Linked DNA regions of Mesorhizobium opportunistum WSM2075. Each later gene encodes a partner of the first gene's protein in a complex. Links are inferred from orthologs where the notes say so. Each region holds a gene or a part of one and is shown in the gene's direction. Other genes may lie near its edges.

Region 1 (16,399 bases):
CGGGTCATGAAGACATCGTATTTGCCGGCCGCGGCGAGCTTGTCGCGCAACTCCGTGGCGAAGGCGAGCGTGACGTTCTTCTCGATGGTGCCGTTCAGGCCCTCGGCGCCGCCATCGACGCCGCCGTGACCGGGATCGATGACGACCGTGAAGCGGTGCCCGGGATTGGAGACGGGCCCGGTGCCGACCCGCCCGCCCTTGTCGGTCGAAACCGTGGAGCCGGTGGTCAGCGCCTGGTTGGCAAGGGCTGCATCGAACTCGCGCGCGGAGGCCGCCGACATGTCGATGGCTATGCGGTAGCCGGTGCCGTCCTCGTCCTTGAGCACATCGAGCTTATCGACGGCGAACGGCCCCTTGCCGGTGAGGATCAGCCGCGAAACGCCGTCGCCGAGTTCGCCCAGGCGCACGCCCCTGACCAGACCGCGCGGCTTCAGATCCTTAGCATCGATGGCCAGTCTGGTGTTCGCCAGGTCGATGACCAGACGATTGGGAGCACGCAGCAGGAACCATTTGATGTCAGGCTCGCGATCGAATTCCATGACGATGCGCATCTTGGTGGCATCGCCCGCCATCTTGTAGCCTTTCGCCACCAGCGGCGCATCGGCGGCATTGGCGACTGAGGAAAGGGGGGAACAAACCACCAGCAGCACGAGACAGAAGGCGCCGAGAATCCGGCCGCCGACACGACATCCCTTGTCTGCGAGGTCTGCCAGTCCCATCTCTCTTCCAGTCGCTCCCGGTTTGGCGCCCGGCGCCCGCTCGTTTCGTCGAAGTGCCGGTTAGGCCGCGAACTCGATTAACGATTGGTATCCAGAGAAGGTTAACCAAGCCTTTTCATGCAGGGCTGGAGCCAGGTTTACGCTACGGAACTGCTTTTTGCCGGCATCGGAAATCGGGGTTGCCTTCCACCCCGCCAAATCATAAAAGCGATAGTGGATCACTGCAATCCTGGAACCGCCCTCCTCCGCAGCTTCCTGCTACAGGGTCAGATGAAAGGCGGCTCCTTTCGCTTCACGCGAAAAGGCTTCAGGTGATCGCGACGAATTTCGCAGGTGTGCGCCCGTGGCGGGGGAATCGCCTGCGTGAGGAAAACGGCCGGGTTTGTTCCCGCGCCGGCTCTGTACGAGCAAACAAGCTGGTCCGGTTTCCGGGCTTTGGTTCAAAGGTTCTGCTGGTGACGATGGCTTCAAGCGCAATCATGGAAAGGTCCGCATCAAACCGCGCCAATATGGCAGCGGGCGGCACCGCCATGACACGCAGGCAGCGTCCGGCGGACGTTCAATTATCCGGCACCCATATTCATCCAGACACACAGCAGCGGGCTTTGCCCCGCCAGCTGCGGCTGACGGCTGCCGGGGGGAAACGAAATAATGCCCAACAAAATGCTGATAGACGCCTCCCACCCGGAGGAAACACGAGTTGTCGTCGTACGCGGTAACCGTATCGAAGAATTCGACTTTGAATCTCAGGACAAGAAGCAGCTCAAAGGAAACATCTATCTCGCCCGCGTAACGCGCGTCGAACCTTCCCTTCAGGCAGCCTTTGTCGAATATGGCGGCAACCGTCACGGTTTTCTCGCCTTCAGTGAAATACATCCCGATTACTACCAGATCCCGGTCGCCGACCGTCAGGCGCTGCTGCGCGCGGAAGCGCAGGAGGCCGAGGACGAGGAGAACGAGGATAGCGAAGGCGAGGATCGCCAGAGCCGCGATCGCGGCCGGCGTGGACGCCGGCGCGGCGGCAAGAGCCGCGACCGCGGCGAGCACCCGCGCGATGCAGGCGGAGCCGAATCCGGCGAGGCAAACGAAGCCGCTGGCGAGGCAAGAGAAAACGGCGACAATGGCGCCGATGCCGTCGCCGAGGACACCTCCAACGTTTCCGAGACCGTCGAACACGCGGCGGATACGTCGGCCGATGCCGACGCATCCTCGCATGACGAGGCTTCTGCCGAGCAGGAGGAAAGCGAAGCCCGCGAAGGCGGCCCCACCTCGATCGCCGCCTCCGTCGAAGCCGATGTGATTTCCGAGCCCGTCTCGCAGGCGGACCAGGGCAGCGAGGCCACCTCCGCCGACAATGATCGCGGCATGCTCGAAGAGGTGTCGTCCTCGCATCCGGACGATCATGAGATCGAATCGGTCGGCGCCGAAGATGCGCTGGAAGAAGTGCGCAACCGCCGCAAGCCGGTGCGCCGCCAGTACAAGATCCAGGAAGTGATCAAGCGCCGGCAGATCCTTTTGGTGCAGGTCGTCAAGGAAGAGCGCGGCAACAAGGGCGCCGCACTCACCACCTACCTGTCGCTTGCCGGTCGCTATTCCGTGCTGATGCCGAACACGGCGCGCGGCGGCGGCATTTCCCGCAAGATCACCAGCGCGGTCGACCGCAAGCGCCTCAAGGAGGTCGTTGCCGATCTCGAAGTGCCGCAAGGCATGGGCGTCATCCTGCGCACCGCCGGCGAAAGCCGCACCAAAGCCGAGATCAAGCGCGACTACGAATATCTGATGCGGCTTTGGGAGAACGTGCGCAATCTCACGCTTCAGTCCACCGCCCCTGCCCTCGTCTATGAGGAAGGCAGCCTGATCAAGCGCTCGGTGCGCGACCTCTACAACAAGGATATCGACGAGATTCTCGTCTCCGGCGACGAAGGCTACCGCGAGGCCAAGGACTTCATGCGCATGCTGATGCCGAGCCACGCCAAGGTGGTTCAGCCGTTCCGCGACACGACGCCGATCTTCGTGCGCAACGGCATCGAGGCGCAGCTCGACCGCATGTTGCAGCCGCAGGTGACGCTGAAGAGCGGCGGCTACATCATCATCAACCAGACCGAAGCGCTGGTCGCCATCGACGTCAATTCGGGCCGCTCCACCAAGGAGCACTCGATCGAGGATACGGCGCTCCACACCAATCTGGAAGCGGCCGAGGAAGTCGCGCGTCAGCTCCGGCTGCGCGACCTTGCCGGCCTGATCGTCATCGACTTCATCGACATGGAGGAGAACCGCAACAACCGCTCCGTCGAAAAGCGGTTGAAGGATCACCTCAAGAACGACCGTGCGCGCATCCAGGTCGGCCGCATCTCGCATTTCGGCCTGATGGAAATGTCGCGCCAGCGCATCCGCGCCAGCGTGCTGGAATCGACCATGAAGCCCTGCCCGCATTGCGGCGGCACCGGCCATGTGCGCTCCGATTCTTCGGTCGCGCTGATGGTGGTGCGGGCGATCGAGGAATTCCTGCTCAAGGATTCGCGCAGCCACATCACGGTACGCACGCCGGCGGCGACCGCACTCTACGTGCTCAACCACAAGCGCGGCACGCTGGTGGAACTCGAAAGCCGCTTCGGCCTGACCATCACCATCGAGGCCGACGATGCGGTTGGCGCCCAGCACTATGCGATCTTCCGCGGCGCGCTGGCCGAAAAGCCCGAAGGCTTTGTCGAGTTGCGCAGCCTGCCGGCCTATGTCGAGCCGGAAGAACCCGAGGACGAGGTCGTCATCGAGGAAGACGAGGAAGCACCGGCTCAGGCCGAGCAGCCAAGGCACGCCCAGCCATCGCAGCACCAGCAGCCCAGGTCGGGTGAGCCAAGGTCGGGTGAGCCAAGGTCGGGTGAGCCAAGGTCTGGCGAACCCAGGACGGGCGAGCCGAGGTCGGGCGAGGACGGCGAAGGCCGCGACCGCAAGCGCCGCAAGCGCCGCAGACGGCGTGGCGGCAAGGATCGCGACCGCGAACATGGCGCCCCGACGGACGGCTCGTCCATCTCCGCACCGGCCGGCGATTTCGCCGAATCGGTACATGAGGCGGACAATGACGACACCGAAACGGACGATGCCGTTGCGATCTCCGCCAGCGCGTCCGACGAGGCGGTACAGGCTTCCGATGACAGCCAGGGCAAGAAGCGCCGGCGCGGCAAGCGCGGCGGCAAGCGCAATCGTCGCGAGGACGGTGAAGGCGAGACCGAGGCCGAGGCCGGCGAAGCCGCCGACGCCTCGGTGATCGATGCCGCTGAAGCTGAGACGGTCGCTAGCGAGCCCGTAGCGGTTGAAGAAACCGCGGCTTCTGCACCGGCGAACGACGACGCTCCAGCCGAAAAGCCGAAGAAGAAGCGTGCTTCAAGGGCAAAGAAGGCCGCAGCCGAAGTCCCCGCCGAGGCGGTGACCGAGGCAGATCCGGAAGCTGCCGTCGAGCCCGCTCCTGTGGACGATGCGAACGTCGTTGCCGAGCCGTCCGTTGCCGAAGAGGAGCCGGCGAAGGCCCGCCCGTCGCGGCGCAAGGCGGTGGCTGCGGATACTCCGGTCGTGCCAGTGGTTTCTTCGAGCGTCGCCGATGAGGCCAAGACCGAAGAAAAGCCGAAGCGTGCCGGTTGGTGGCAGCGGAAGGGCTTTTTCTAAGCTTTTCAGCTCGTTGAGCTGATGTTCTGACAAGAAAATCCCGCGCGATCGAAAAGATGGCGCGGGATTTTTCATACCCGGCATTCCGATAGGGCGGGAAACGCTAAGGCGCGAAGATCGACCAGTTCATCATCCTGGCCAGCTTTTCCAGTGCGATCGAACCGAGCTTGGAGTTGCCGTTGGCATTGAGGCCGGGCGACCAGACGGCAAGCGAGGCGACACCCGGCACGATGCCCAATATGCCGCCGCCGACGCCGCTCTTGCCGGGAATGCCGACGCGGAAGGCAAAATCGCCGGAGCCGTCATAATGGCCGCAGGTCAGCATCATGGCGCCGATGCGCCGCGCCCGCTCGGCCGACACCACGGAATGCCCCGTCGCCGGGTTCTTGCCGCCATTGGCGAGGAAGCGGCCGGCCATCGCCAGTTGCCGGCAACTCATGGCGATGGCGCAGTGATGGAAATAAACGCCTAGCGCAAGCTCCGGTGCATGATGGAGATTGCCGAAGGATTTCATATAGTTGGCGAGCGCAAAGTTGCGATAGCCGGTGGCGCGCTCGGAGGCCGCCACCTCGCGGTCGATGATGATGGTCTCGTCGTCGGCCAGGAACTGTATGAAACGCAGGATCTCGCCAATCGCCTCGCGCGGCTGGTGGCCGGCGAGCAGGATGTCGGAAATGACGATGGCGCCGGCATTGATGAACGGATTGCGCGGAATGCCGTTCTCGTGCTCGAGCTGTACGATGGAGTTGAACGGATTGCCGGACGGCTCGCGCCCCACCCGCTTCCACAGTGCATCGCCGACATTGCCGAGCGCCAGGGTCAAGGTGAAGACCTTCGAGATGCTCTGGATCGAGAACGGCTGGTCGGCATCGCCCGCCACCAGCACGCGGCCGTCATTGGTGACGGCGGCAATGCCGAATTTCCTCGGATCGACCTTGCCCAGCTGGGGAATGTAGGTCGCGACGTCGCCGCGATCGGTGCGCTCGGCCATTTCGGCGGCGACCTCGGCCAATGCCTGATCAAGTTTGGGGGCCTGATCAAGTTTGGGGGCCTGTTCGAGTTCCGGCATGGCGCTACCTCAACCAGCGTTCGAGGCGCGCCATGGCCTCGACCATGTCGTCATGGCTGCCGGCATAGGAAAACCGCATCGTGCGGTGCCCCGCCTGGGTATCGAAGTCGCGGCCGGGCGTCGCCGCCACATGGGCTTCCGCCAGCATCTTGCGCGCGAACGCCATGCTGTCGTTGCTGTGCCGGGTGACATCGCAAAAGGCATAGAAGGCACCATCCATGGGCGCCGCCAGCGGAAAGCCGAGCTCGGGCAAACGTTTCATCAGCAGCTCGCGATTCCAGGCATAGCGGCCTTTGACCGCCTCCAGTTCCTCCGTCGCGGCAAAGGCCTCGATCGCGGCGATCTGCGACAGCTCCGGTGGCGAGATGTAGAGGCTCTGGGCGATGCGCTCGACCGGCCGCACCAGCTCCTCGGGCAGCACCATCCAGCCGATACGCCAGCCGGTCATGCAATAATATTTCGAGAACGAGTTGATCACCGTCACGCTGTCACCGAAGGCGAGCGCCGTGGTGTCGGGGGCGCCATAGGCCAGCCGGTGGTAGATCTCGTCGGAAATGACGGCGATGCCGAGCGCCTCCGCCGTGCTGATCAGCGCCGACAGTTCGTCGGCCGGAATGACGGCGCCGGTCGGGTTGGCCGGACTTGCAAACAGGACGCCCTTCAGCGGCTTCTGGCGATGCGCCGCCTCTAGATGGCCGGCATGCAGATAGGCCGCCTCGCCGAGCTCGATCTCGACGACATCGATGCCGAGCGCCGCCATGATGTTGCGATAGGCGGGGTAACCGGGCGCGGCGATAGCAACGCGGTCGCCCGGATCGAACATCGCCAGGAAGGCGAGATTGAAGGCGGCCGACGATCCGGTGGTTACCGCGATCCGCCCCGGCTCGACATCGAGCCCGTAGTGATCCGCGTAATGCCCGGCGATCGCCTTGCGCAAACCGGCCAGACCCAGCGCGTCGGTGTAGCCGATGCGGCCTTCCTGCAGGGCCTTGGCCGCCGCGGCGCGAACCCGTGCGGGCGCCGGATCGGATGGCTGGCCGACCGCCATGGAGATCACCGGCGCGCCCTGGGCCTTCAGCCGGTTGGCTTCAGCCAGCACATCCATGGCGTGGAACGGCTCGACATTGCCACGGCGTGAGAGCGAAACGACCATTTTATCCTATCCCGACGGTTGAGCACGGCATGCCCTGGACGCATACGCCGCACAAATGCCCGATTGGTGTGAGGATCACAAGTTGAGGAAGTTTTTCCGGTGCCGACTTTTCATCTTTCGCCCGCTCGTCTACCAGTGGACACGTCATGCTGAGCCGACCCAGACCGACCATTGCAGAGGTGGCGCGTGTTTTCGCGACACTTTCGCTCGGCCTCGCTGTCGCGGTGGCGAGTTCGGTCACTGCCTTTGCCCAGTCCGTGCCGGTGGTGCGCGACGCCGAGATCGAGGCTTTGGTTCGCGACTATGCGCGGCCGATCTTCAGGGCGGCCGGGCTGGCGAATGACGGCATCGACATCGTCCTGGTCAACGATTCCAGCTTCAACGCCTTCGTTACCGGACGCCGGCTGTTCATCAACACCGGCGCGCTGATGATGGCTGAAACGCCGAACGAGATCATTGGCGTCATCGCCCACGAGGCCGGCCATATCGCCGGCGGCCACCAGCAGAAACTGCGCGACCAGCTCGAACGCGCCAAGACCATGGCCATTATCGCCACTTTGCTCGGCGCCGGCGCCATTGTTGCCGGCGCCACCACCAACAGCCGCGGCCTTGCCGGCGCCGGCATGGGCGTGGCGGCTGGCGGCGGCGAGATGGCGCAGCGCAGCATCCTCGCCTATCAGCGCACCGAAGAGACGACCGCCGACCGCTCGGCGATCACCTATCTCAACGCCACCGGCCAGTCCGGCATGGGCATGCTGAAGACATTCGCCCGCTTCCAAAGCGCGCTGTCCTTGTCCGGCACGCAGGTCGATCCCTATCGTATCAGCCACCCGATGCCGCAGGAACGCATCGCCAATCTCGAAGTGCTGGTCAAACAGAGCCCCAATGTCGGCAAGGTCGATCCGCCGGCGCTGCAGCAGCGCCATGACATGATGCGGGTCAAGATTGCCGTCTACATGGAAGGCCAGGCGGCTGGGTCACGGCTGATGCGAAAGATGCAAGGAACGCTGGCCGGGCTATATGGCGATGCCCAGTCGACCTACCTTTACGGCAATATCGCCGCAGCGCTCGCCAAGACCAACGCCCTGATCAAGGCGCAGCCCAGGAATGCCTACTTCCAGGAGTTGCGCGGCGACATTCTGATGAAGGCGAACAACCCCAAGGATGCGGCGGAAGCCTACGCCAAGGCGGTCAGCCTCGATTCGGCGCGGTCCGGCTTGCTGCCGGTCTCGCTTGGACAGGCGCTGATGGCCATCGGCACGCCCGATTCGCTCAGGAAAGCCGTCGCGCAGATCAACAATGGTCTGGGGCGCGACAAGGAAAATTCCATCGGATATCGCTATCTGGCACAGGCCTATGGCGAGTTGGGGGACATACCGGGCGCCGAGCTCGCCACTGCCGAAGGTCATTTCTATTCCGGTAACTACAAGGATGCGAAGATATTCGCCATGCGGGCGCAGCAGCAGATGAAGCGCGGCGAGCCGCGCTGGATTCGCGCCCAGGACATCATAAACTACAAATCATCAGGCAAGATCTAGTGAACCCTCCGGCCATGCGCTGCGACATAGCCAGACCGGGAAACAGGCAAAAGGAACGAGAACAATGAAAAAGGCACTGCTGTTGGGCACCACGGGAATCGCTGTAGCCCTTGCGATGCTCGCTTTCGGTTTCGTCGCCGGCAACCCGCAGATCGCCAAGGCCGGCACGGCCCAGCCTGTTCAGACGGCTGAGCCTGTCCAGATGGCGGGCGCCGACACCAAGATCGACCGCGCCGAGGTCGAAGGCATCATCCGCGACTACCTCTTGAAGAACCCCGAGGTGCTGCTCGAAGTGCAGGACGCGCTCGAGGCCAAGCAGAAGGAAGAGCAGCGCATCGCCCATCTCGGCGTCATCAAGAACGCCAAGGACCAGATCTTCAACTCCGCCTTCGATGGCGTCGTCGGCAATCCGAACGGCAAGGTGACGATCGTCGAGTTCTACGACTACAATTGCGGCTTCTGCAAACGCGCCATCGAGGACATGCGGGCGCTGACCAAGACCGATCCGGACCTGCGCTTCGTGCTCAAGGAGTTCCCGATCCTCGGCCCGGATTCGCAGAAGGCGAGCGTCGTCTCGATGGCGTTCCACCTGATGATGCCGGAAAAGTACGGCGAGTTCCACAATGCGCTGCTTGGTGGCCAGGGACGCGCCACCGAGGCGGCCGCTATCAAGATCGCGCTTTCGCTCGGCGCCGACGAGGCGACGTTGCGCGAGAAGATGAAGGATCCTTCGATCCCCGAAGCCTTCTCCAAGACCTACGATCTGGCCAACAAGCTGTCGATCACCGGAACGCCGTCCTACGTCGTCGGCAACGAGGTCGTGTTCGGGGCTCTCGGACAGGATGTGCTGGCGGAGAAGATCGAGGCGGCGAAAGCCGCGCTTTGATCCGCCGCCGATTTTCATCACGGGTGCATTTCGGCCTGTTGTGGACAGTGAAAGAACGCAGTTGCGCTCTTTCCGCGGGCGACTATGCCCGGTATAGAGGCCCAGCGCGCCGGCTTGACGCCGGCGCCGAAAAAGGTCGGCTTTTTTGAAAACGGTTTTCGTCCTGAACGGTCCCAATCTCAACGCGCTCGGCAAGCGCGAGCCGGGCATCTATGGCGGCAAGACGCTTGCCGCGATCGCCGACGACTGCAAGCAGGCGGGCGCGTCGCTTGGGATCGAGATCGATTTCCGCCAGTCCAACCACGAGGGCGACCTCGTCGACTGGATCCAGGAAGCCGGAGACAAGGCTGCCGGCATCGTCATCAATCCAGGCGCCTACAGCCACACCTCGATCGCGATCCACGACGCCATCCGCTCGGTCGCGCCGCTGCCGGTCGCCGAAGTTCATCTTTCCAACATCCACGCGCGGGAACCATTCCGCCATGTCTCCATGGTCGCGCCGGTCGCCGTCGGCATGATCTGTGGCTTTGGGCCGCTCGGCTACACGCTGGCGCTGCAGGCGCTGGCCGCGCGCCTATGACCGGCCCACAAACAGAAGGCTCGAAAATGTCGATAAAGAAGACCGGTGTTGACCAGCAGCTGATCCGCGATCTGGCGGGCATACTGAACGACACCAACCTGACCGAGATCGAGGTTGAACTGGGCGACCTGAAGGTGCGCGTGTCGCGGCAGGCGCCCGCCGTCCACGCGATTGCGGCCCCCCAACCCGCCTATGCGCCAGCGGCAGCCGCTCTGCCCGTGGCCTCGGCCCCGGCGGCCGCGGATGTGTCGAAGAACGCGGTGGCTTCACCGATGGTCGGCACCGCCTACCTGGCGCCCTCACCGGACGCCAAGCCGTTCATCGAGATCGGCCAGAAGGTCAAGGAAGGCCAGACGCTGCTGATCATCGAAGCGATGAAGACGATGAACCAGATCCCCTCGCCGCGCGCCGGCACGGTGACGGCGATCCTGTTCGAGGACGCGACGCCGGTCGAATACGGCATGCCGCTTGTCGTGATCGAGTAGAGCGGGCCGGATGTTCCAAAAGATCCTCATCGCCAATCGCGGCGAAATCGCCCTTCGGGTGCTGCGCGCCTGCAAGGAACTCGGCATCCAGACCGTTGTGGTGCATTCGACCGCCGACGCCGACGCCATGCATGTCAGGCTTGCCGACGAGAGCGTGTGCATCGGCCCGCCGCCGTCGCGCGACAGCTATCTCAACATCCACCAGATCGTCGCGGCCTGCGAGATCACCGGCGCCGACGCCGTGCATCCGGGCTACGGCTTCCTGTCGGAGAACGCCAAGTTCGCCGATATCCTGGCCGCCCACAACATCACCTTCATTGGCCCGTCCGGCGACCATATCCGCATCATGGGCGACAAGATCGAGGCCAAACGCACCGCCAAGCGCCTCGGCATTCCGGTGGTGCCGGGTTCCGATGGCGCGGTGACCGAGGAAAAGGAAGCCAAGCGCATCGCCGCCGAGATCGGCTATCCGGTAATCATCAAGGCATCGGCCGGCGGCGGCGGACGCGGCATGAAGGTTGCCCATACCGAGGCCGACCTCGAGGTCGCCTTGCAGACGGCGCGCTCGGAAGCGGGCGCCGCCTTCGGCGACGACGCCGTCTACATCGAGAAATACCTGCAGAAGCCGCGTCACATCGAGGTGCAGGTGTTCGGCGACGGCTTTGGCCGCGGCGTGCATTTCGGCGAGCGCGACTGCTCGCTGCAACGGCGCCACCAGAAGGTCTGGGAAGAGGCCAATTCGCCGGCTCTCAACGCCGAGGAGCGGTCCCGTATCGGCAGCATCTGCGCCACGGCCATTGCCGATCTCGGCTATTCGGGCGCCGGGACGATCGAATTCCTGTACGAGAACGGCGAGTTCTATTTCATCGAGATGAACACGCGCCTGCAGGTGGAGCATCCGGTGACGGAAGCGATCACCGGCATCGATCTCGTCCACGAGCAGATCCGGGTCGCCTCCGGCGGCGGACTTTCGGTGAGGCAGGAAGACATCAAGTTCAACGGCCACGCCATCGAGTGCCGCATCAATGCCGAGGATCCGCGCACCTTCACGCCCTCGCCAGGCACCATCACGCATTTCCACACGCCTGGCGGCCTCGGCATCCGCGTCGATTCCGGCGTGTATTCCGGCTACAGGATCCCGCCCTACTACGACAGCCTGATCGGCAAGCTGATCGTGCATGGCCGCAATCGCGTCGAGTGCATGATGCGGCTGCGCCGCGCGCTCGACGAATTCGTCGTCGACGGCATCAAGACAACCTTGCCGCTGTTTCGCGATCTGGTCGGCAATGCCGACATCGCCAATGGCGACTATGACATCCACTGGCTGGAAAAATACCTGGCCAAGGAAGAGTAGTCCGGGGACGCGATGACCCGCCCTTACGCGCCAGGCTATCGCATCCCCACGGACCTCCTGCTCAAGGCATACGCCTCGGGCGTCTTTCCCATGGCCGAAAGCGCTGCCGACCCGGAGGTGTTCTGGGTGCGGCCGGAAACGCGTGGCATCATTCCGCTGCACGGATTCCACACGCCGAAGAGCCTGAGGAAGACAGTCCGCAAAAACCTGTTCGACATCCGCTTCGACTTCGACTTCGAGGCGACGATCGACGGCTGCGCCGAAAAGCGCGAAGAGCGCCGCTCCACCTGGATCAACGCGCCGATCCGCGAAGCCTATGTACAACTGCACCGCATGGGCCATTGCCATTCGGTCGAGGCCTGGCGCGAGGAGCGGCTGGTCGGCGGCCTCTATGGCGTGTCGCTGGGGCGGGTGTTTTTCGGCGAAAGCATGTTTTCCAAGGAGACGGACGCGTCGAAGACCTGCCTCGTCCATCTCGTCGAACGCTTGAAGGCGCGCGGGTTCGCCCTACTCGATACGCAGTTCACCACCGAGCACCTCAAGCGCTTTGGTGCTGTCGACGTGCCGCGCGGCAAATACGAGAAGATGCTGGCCGAGGCCCTGAAGGGCGAAGCGGTCTTCTTTCCGTAGGGATCAAGCCTTATCGGCCGCGACCTCGATCGGGGTCTGCGAATGGAACATCATCTTCCAGCCGTTGACGCGGTGGACGTAGCCGGTGCTGACCAGCGCGGCATAGGGTTCGCCGTTCTCCCGCGTCGCATGCGCCTCGTAGGTCAGCATGATGACATCACTGCCCGGTTCGATTATGCCCTTGAGCTCGATATCGAGGTCGCGCCATCGGTTGGGATTGGTCGCCGTCTTGGCCAGATCGGCATTGTCCATCGCTCGTGCCATCCGCGGAAATGCCACCAGGCACTCCGTGTCGACATTGGCCGCATAATAAGCGGCATCGCCTGTCCAGAAGCCTTTTTCGAGTTCAAGCAACTCTGTCTTGCTGGCCGTGATCCGCTTGCTGTCCGACATCGGACTGTCCTCCGGGCGCATCGATGCGCGGTCGTCCGTGGCCCAACGCATGATGACCACGACGGTTCCCGGGGATCAGTTGGTGTCGGAGGTGTCCGGCTCCGTGGGATCGGGCTGTTCCACATCCGGGCTGACCTCAGCGTTCGGCTTGGCGGCAGCCGGCTTGGCGACCGCCGGCTCCGAAGCATCGGCCTTGGTGGCGTCCGGTTTGGTGGCATCCGGCGCCGGCACATCGGACTTCTGCTTGCACGCCTTCAGCCAGACGTCATAGACGGCATGTTCGACGGCGTTAAGACCGGGGCTTTCGGCAAACATCCAGCCGGTGAATATGCGGCGAATCTTGCGGTCCAGCGTGATCTCGTCGACCTCCACGAAGGAGTCCGTCTTCGGCTCCTCGTTCTGCGGCCGGGAATAGCAGACACGCGGCGTCACCTGCAAAGCGCCGAATTGCACCGTCTCGTCGATATAGACATCGAAGGTGATGATGCGGCCAGTGATCTTGTCGATGCCGGCGAACTCGGCAACCGGGTTGGTGATGCGATCCGATCCCGCAGGCGGAGCCGGCGCGGGTGCCGCGGGTGCGGGCGACGCGGCAAAGGCGGCGGTGCTGACGGCGAGGCTGGCGGCTACCGTCAGACCGCCTGTCGAGATTCGGTTGAAAAAGCTCATGCAAGGGTACCGGTGGTTCGCGCCCAGGTGATTCCGTCGATCGCCAAGGCTATTCGCCGTTTTCTGATGAGCAAGCAGCTAAACACCAATTGTGGCGATAAAGGACCGGCCTGCACTTCGTGCTGTGACAAGTCGGGGCGCCGTTACGAGCCGGGCCGTTACGACCCGGGCGTCCAGGCGTCGTAGTCGCCGGTAACCTGCGGGCGGTGCTGGTTGGTCAACACCGAGCCCTTCGGGCGATAGGCCGCCGGCGTTCCGGTCAGATTGGACTGATGCGATTTCTGCCAATCGCGCGGCTTGTAGTCCTCGCCAGAGGGCGCGACGTCGACACGGTGATGGATCCAGCCGTGCCAGCCGGGCGGAATGGCCGAAGCTTCCGAATAGTTGCGGTAGATCACCCAGCGGCGCGTACGGCCTTCCGAATCGATACCGCCTTCGTAATAGACGTTGCCCGTCTCGTCCTGGCCGACCTTCTTGCCGTACCGCCAGGTGTGCAGGCGCGTTCCCAGCGTCTGGCTGTTCCACCAGGTGAAAAATTGCGTCAGGAAAGTCTTCATCTCAGAACCCTCGCGCTGGCGGCGCCTGTTTCCTGCTTATGGCGTCAGGCCTTCGGGAAGGCAAGGGTTTTGCCGCGCAGAGCGCGCAAATGGCGCGCCCGGGATCGACACCGACTTGTGATCTTTCCACATAACGGGATGCGCGCTTGCCAAGTCTTCCCGGTGTTTCTAAAGCTCGGCGCGGTCCGCGCGGCAATATCCAAACTGACCGCGAGCCCAACGGAGGTGACGATTGGCCACGGAATTGCCGACCACCGATAGCCGCGTCAGTCCAAGCCTGATTCGCCAGCGCAAAGGAGGTACGCCTCTCGTTTGCCTCACGGCCTACACCTATCCCGTCGCCCGACTGCTTGATCCCCATGTCGACCTGCTTCTGGTCGGTGACAGCGTCGCCATGGTCCTGCATGGCCATCAGACGACGCTGGGCGCCTCGCTCGAGATGATGATCGCGCATGGGCAGGCCGTGATGCGCGGCTCCGCCAGGGCCTGCGTGGTCGTCGACATGCCGGCCGGCACCTATGAGGATTCAGCGGCACAGGCCGTTGCCTCGGCGCGGCGCATCGTCGGCGAGACCGGCTGCCAGGCGGTCAAGCTGGAGGGCGGCGTCGACATGGCCGGGCGGATCGCCGCGATCGTGACCAACGGCATTCCGGTCATGGGCCATATTGGCCTGCTGCCGCAATCGGTCGAGAAGGAGGGTGGCTACAAGATCAAGGGCCGCACTGACGAGAATGTCGCGGCGCTGGTGGCGGACGCGCTGGCAGTCGAAAAGGCCGGTGCGTTCTCGGTGGTCATCGAAGGCACCATCGAGGCGGCCGCCGCCGACATCACGCGCCGCATCGCCATTCCTACCATCGGCATCGGCGCCAGCGCCGACTGCGACGGCCAGATCCTGGTCATCGACGACATGGTCGGGCTGACCGTCGATCGCGTGTCGAAATTCGTCAAGGAATATGCCGATCTGCGCAGCGTGATCGCGCATGCCGCCGAGCGCTACGCACTAGAGGTGCGAAGCCGGACATTTCCCGGTCCTGCCCATGTCTTTTCGAGTTCAAAACTCTTTTCCCGCACGAACACAAGTGGCGGAGATGACGCATGAGCCGGCCTGACGTCGTCGACAGCGTTGCCGCCCTTCGCGCGCGGATCCGGGACTGGCGCCGCGATGGGCTTCGCGTCGCCATGGTGCCGACCATGGGCGCGTTGCATGAGGGGCATCTCTCCCTGATCAGGATCGCACGCGAAAGAGCCGAGCGCTGCGTGGTGTCGATCTTCGTCAACCCGACGCAGTTCGCGCCGAGCGAGGATCTCGACAAGTACCCGCGCCAGCTCGCCCGCGATCTCGATATGCTGGCGACGGCCAGGGCCGATCTTGCGTTCATACCGACGGTCGATGCGATGTATCCCGCCGGCTTTGCCACCAGGATTTCGGTCGGCGGCCCGTCCGCCGGGCTCGAATCGGATTTTCGCCCCACCTTTTTCGATGGCGTCGCCACCGTGGTGGCCAAGCTGTTCCTGCAGGCAGCGCCCGACTTTGCCGTCTTCGGCGAAAAAGACTATCAGCAGCTTTGCGTCGTCAGGCAGCTCTGCCGAGACCTCGACCTGCCCGTCGAGATCATTGGCGCACCGACCATACGCGATCCGCATGGCCTCGCCATGTCGTCTCGCAACGCCTATCTCGGCGAGGCCGAACTCCAGATCGCTCGCCAGCTCAACGTGGTCCTGCGCAAGACAGCAGCGGCGCTGGCGGCGGGCGCGGGCCAGAAAGACACGATCGCCGAAACCCGCAGCACCTTGATCGCCGCCGGCTTCCAGACGGTCGACTATGTCGAGGCTCGTGAGAGCCTGACGCTCGGGCCATGGCGGCGCGAGCGCGCAGGCCGCGTTCTCGCCGCCGCCTGGCTTGGAAAAACCAGGCTGATCGATAATGTGGAAATTGCCTCCGCCTGATGTAACAACCGACGGCCAGTGCGGCATGATCCGCGAATTGTCGCCGCCTTGCGCTCACGCTGCGGGGCCTGAAACTCCGGTCGCCGCCTATTCCTCGGTCGGCATATGCAGGTACATCGACTGGATGCCGACCCGGCCCGGGCCGGTGAAGCGGTTGACGATGAAATTCATGTTGGCGCCGAAGAAGCCGCTCGACAGGCGGTCGATCTTGGTTTCCATCTTGACCGAGGTGTCTTTGAACAGCCAGCCGCCCGGCTCGATGTCGATGGTCTCGCCTGGTGCAAGCGTCTTTTCGAAGACATTGCCGTAGCCGTGCAGCCAGACGATGCCGTCGCCGGCATCGCCGCGAAAACGGTCGATGAAAAAACCGCTCTGTCCGAACAGCATCGTCGCCAGGCCGCGCACCCGCTCGAACGTGTAGTCGACATTGCCGGTAGCGGCGAGAAACTGGTGTTCGCGCACCTGGATCTCCTCGCCGTACCTGAGATGGATCGGCACGATGTGGCCGGGTCCGTCGCGGCTGAAGGCGATGATGCCCGCCCCCGACGCCTCGGTGACGAAGATCTGCATGCCTGCCATCATGCGCTTCAGCGCGCCCTTCAGCGATTTCAGCCCGATGGTGATGGTGGAGTTCTTCCACAAAAGGATGTGGTGCTCGAAATAGACCGGCATCTGCCTCACATCGACGGAAAGCACGGGCACCAGCTCGCCCGCTATATGATAGGTGACGCCACCAAAAGTTTCGTCCGACACCTGTGT
Region 2 (2,752 bases), 4.4 Mb from region 1 along the record:
CCGGCGCCGACGTCATCGAGCTCGGCATGCCGTTTTCCGATCCGATGGCCGACGGCCCGGCGATCCAGGCGGCAGGCCTGCGCGCGCTGAAAGGCGGCCAGACGCTGGTCAAGACGCTGAAGATGGCGTCGGACTTCCGCTCCGGTGACAATGAAACGCCGATCGTGCTGATGGGCTATTACAACCCGATCTACATCTACGGCGTCGACCGGTTCCTCAAGGACGCCATCGCCAGCGGCATCGATGGGCTGATCGTCGTCGACCTGCCGCCGGAAATGGACGAGGAACTCTGCATTCCGGCGCTGAAAGCCGGCATCAACTTCATCCGCCTGGCGACGCCGACCACCGACGACAAGCGCCTGCCCAAGGTGCTGCAGAACACGTCGGGTTTCGTCTACTACGTGTCGATGACCGGCATCACCGGCTCGGCGCTCGCCGACACCGGCAAGGTGGCGGCGGCGGTCCAGCGCATCAAGGGCCACACCGACCTGCCGGTCTGTGTCGGCTTCGGCGTCAAGACCGCCGAGCAGGCGCGCGTGATCGGTGCCAACGCCGATGGCGTCGTCGTCGGCACGGCGATCGTCAATGCGGTCGCCAATGTGCTGGGGCCGAAGGGCGAGAAGACCGCCGACCCGGCCGAGGCTGTCGCCACGCTGGTCAGCGGGCTGGCGCAAGGCGTGCGCTCGGCTCGCCTTGCTGCTGCCGAATAGTTTCCCTACCTCTGGTCTTGTGCATGTCGTTCTCCCGCGTGGCCTGCACTAACTCTTCGTCAGGACAGGAGCCGAAGCGATGAACTGGATCACCAATTACGTTCGCCCGAAGATCAATTCGATGCTCGGCCGGCGTACCGACATGCCCGAGAATCTCTGGATCAAGGATCCCGAGACCGGTGAGATGGTGTTCCACAAGGACCTGGAATCCAACCAGTTCGTCATCCCGTCCTCCGGCCACCACATGAAGATCTCGGCCAAGGAGCGGCTGAAATACTTCCTCGACGACGGCAAGTACGAGCAGCTCGAAAACCCCAAGGTCGTGCAGGACCCGCTGAAGTTCCGCGACGAGAAGCGCTACACCGACCGGTTGAAGGACGCCAAGGCCAAGACCGGCCTGGAAGATGCGATCGTCAACGCGCTGGGCACCGTCGAGGGCCTGCCGGTGGTGGTGACGGTGCAGGACTTCGCCTTCATGGGCGGCTCGCTCGGCATGGCGGCGGGCGACGCCATCGTGCACGCTTTCGAGGTCGCCTTGCAGCGCAAGCGGCCGCTGATCCTGTTTGCCGCCTCCGGCGGCGCCCGCATGCAGGAAGGCATTTTGTCCCTCATGCAATTGCCGCGCACCACGGTCGGTGTCGACCGGCTGAAGGAAGCCGGCCTTCCCTACATCGTCGTGCTGACCAATCCGACCACCGGTGGTGTCACTGCTTCCTACGCCATGCTGGGCGACGTGCACATCGCCGAACCCGGCGCCCTGATCGGCTTTGCCGGGCCGCGCGTCATCGAACAGACCATCCGCGAGAAACTGCCGGACGGCTTCCAGCGCTCCGAATATCTGATGGAGCACGGCATGGTCGATATGGTGGTGTCGCGACTGGAACTGCGCCAGACCATCTCACGGCTGTTGAAGATGCTGCTCAAGATGCCGGAAGAGCAAAAGCCGCTACAGCCGGAAATCTTGCCGCCGGCGGTGGTCTCCGCCGAGGCACGGCCGCAGGCCTGACGCGACACGACACGCCGCGACCGTGATTGCACGAGGGCAGTCGCGCGCTGTAGCCTTTTGATTGCCATGGCCATTCCGGAATCGTTTCTGGTTCTCAGGCCATGCTCAGGGAATCTGTCATGACGACGCTCGCCGCCGACCGCGAAATCGAAGCCCTGATGGCGCTTCACCCGAAAGGCTTCGACCTTTCGCTCGACCGCATCACGCGGCTTTTGGAGCGGCTGGGCAACCCGCAGGATCTGCTGCCGCCGGTCATCCATATCGCCGGTACCAACGGCAAGGGCTCCTGCGCCGCCTTCGCGCGGGCGCTGCTTGAGGCTTCCGGCCGCCTCGTCCACGTCCACACCTCGCCGCATCTGGTCAGCTGGCACGAGCGCTACCGGCTTGCCGCCGAGGGTGGCGGCAGGCTGGTCGACGACGATATCTTCGCCGAAGCCATCGCCCGCGTCGCCAAGGCCAATGACGGCCAGAAGATCACCGTCTTCGAGATACTCACCGCCGTCACCTTCATCCTGTTTTCCGAACATCCGGCGGAAGCCGCCATCATCGAGGTCGGCCTCGGCGGCCGCTTCGACGCCACCAATGTCGTGGAGAGGCCCGCCGTGTCGGTGATCATGCCGGTGTCGATGGACCATGAGGCCTATCTCGGCGACCGGGTCGAGCTGATCGCCGCCGAAAAGGCCGGCATCATGAAGCGCGGTTGCCCCGTGGTCATCGGCTCGCAGGAAAGCGAGACAGCGCTGCAGGTGCTGATCGAAACCGCCGAGCGGCTGGAATGCCCGACCTTCGTCTACGGCCAGGATTTCCTCGCCTTCGAGGAAAACGGCCGCATGGTCTACCAGGACGAGGACGGGCTGATGGACCTGCCGCTGCCGCGCCTGCCCGGGCGCCACCAGGTCGCCAACGCGGCTGCGGCGATCGCCGCGGTCAAGGCAGCCGGCTTCGAGATCAGCCACCGCGCCGCCGAAAAGGCGATGACCAATGTCGCCTGGCCCGGCCGCATGCAGAAACTGGCGCAGGGCCGGCTGGCGGACCT

Evidence for each region.
Region 2: the proteins of accB (region 1) and accD are in contact, whole or in part, in a solved structure (PDB 8UXZ), measured with the Escherichia coli proteins. The link is inferred for Mesorhizobium opportunistum WSM2075 from one-to-one orthologs.

What each region holds. Positions count from the first base shown.
Region 1 is NC_015675.1:4,806,595-4,822,993, forward strand. What follows is about bases 8,598-11,360. They hold accB (acetyl-CoA carboxylase biotin carboxyl carrier protein), read left to right. Parts: upstream 8,598-9,631; coding sequence 9,632-10,090; downstream 10,091-11,360. Other genes in these bases: MESOP_RS23190 (DsbA family protein), read left to right, coding at 8,598-9,025; aroQ (type II 3-dehydroquinate dehydratase), read left to right, coding at 9,171-9,605; accC (acetyl-CoA carboxylase biotin carboxylase subunit), read left to right, coding at 10,101-11,360. Outside these bases: MESOP_RS23165 (N-acetylmuramoyl-L-alanine amidase), read right to left, coding at 1-719; MESOP_RS23170 (ribonuclease E/G), read left to right, coding at 1,371-4,379; MESOP_RS23175 (glutaminase), read right to left, coding at 4,483-5,448; MESOP_RS23180 (pyridoxal phosphate-dependent aminotransferase), read right to left, coding at 5,453-6,601; MESOP_RS23185 (M48 family metalloprotease), read left to right, coding at 6,748-8,139; more of MESOP_RS23190, read left to right, coding at 8,204-8,597; more of accC, read left to right, coding at 11,361-11,444; aat (leucyl/phenylalanyl-tRNA--protein transferase), read left to right, coding at 11,457-12,074; MESOP_RS23215 (hypothetical protein), read right to left, coding at 12,078-12,467; MESOP_RS23220 (DUF2155 domain-containing protein), read right to left, coding at 12,543-13,136; MESOP_RS23225 (NADH:ubiquinone oxidoreductase subunit NDUFA12), read right to left, coding at 13,295-13,693; panB (3-methyl-2-oxobutanoate hydroxymethyltransferase), read left to right, coding at 13,926-14,792; panC (pantoate--beta-alanine ligase), read left to right, coding at 14,789-15,640; MESOP_RS23240 (AIM24 family protein), read right to left, coding at 15,728-16,399. UniProt on the Escherichia coli protein: This protein is a component of the acetyl coenzyme A carboxylase complex; first, biotin carboxylase catalyzes the carboxylation of the carrier protein and then the transcarboxylase transfers the carboxyl group to form malonyl-CoA.
Region 2 is NC_015675.1:450,904-453,655, reverse strand. It holds accD (acetyl-CoA carboxylase, carboxyltransferase subunit beta), read left to right. Parts: upstream 1-789; coding sequence 790-1,716; downstream 1,717-2,752. Other genes in the region: MESOP_RS02020 (bifunctional folylpolyglutamate synthase/dihydrofolate synthase), read left to right, coding at 1,836-2,752; trpA (tryptophan synthase subunit alpha), read left to right, coding at 1-710.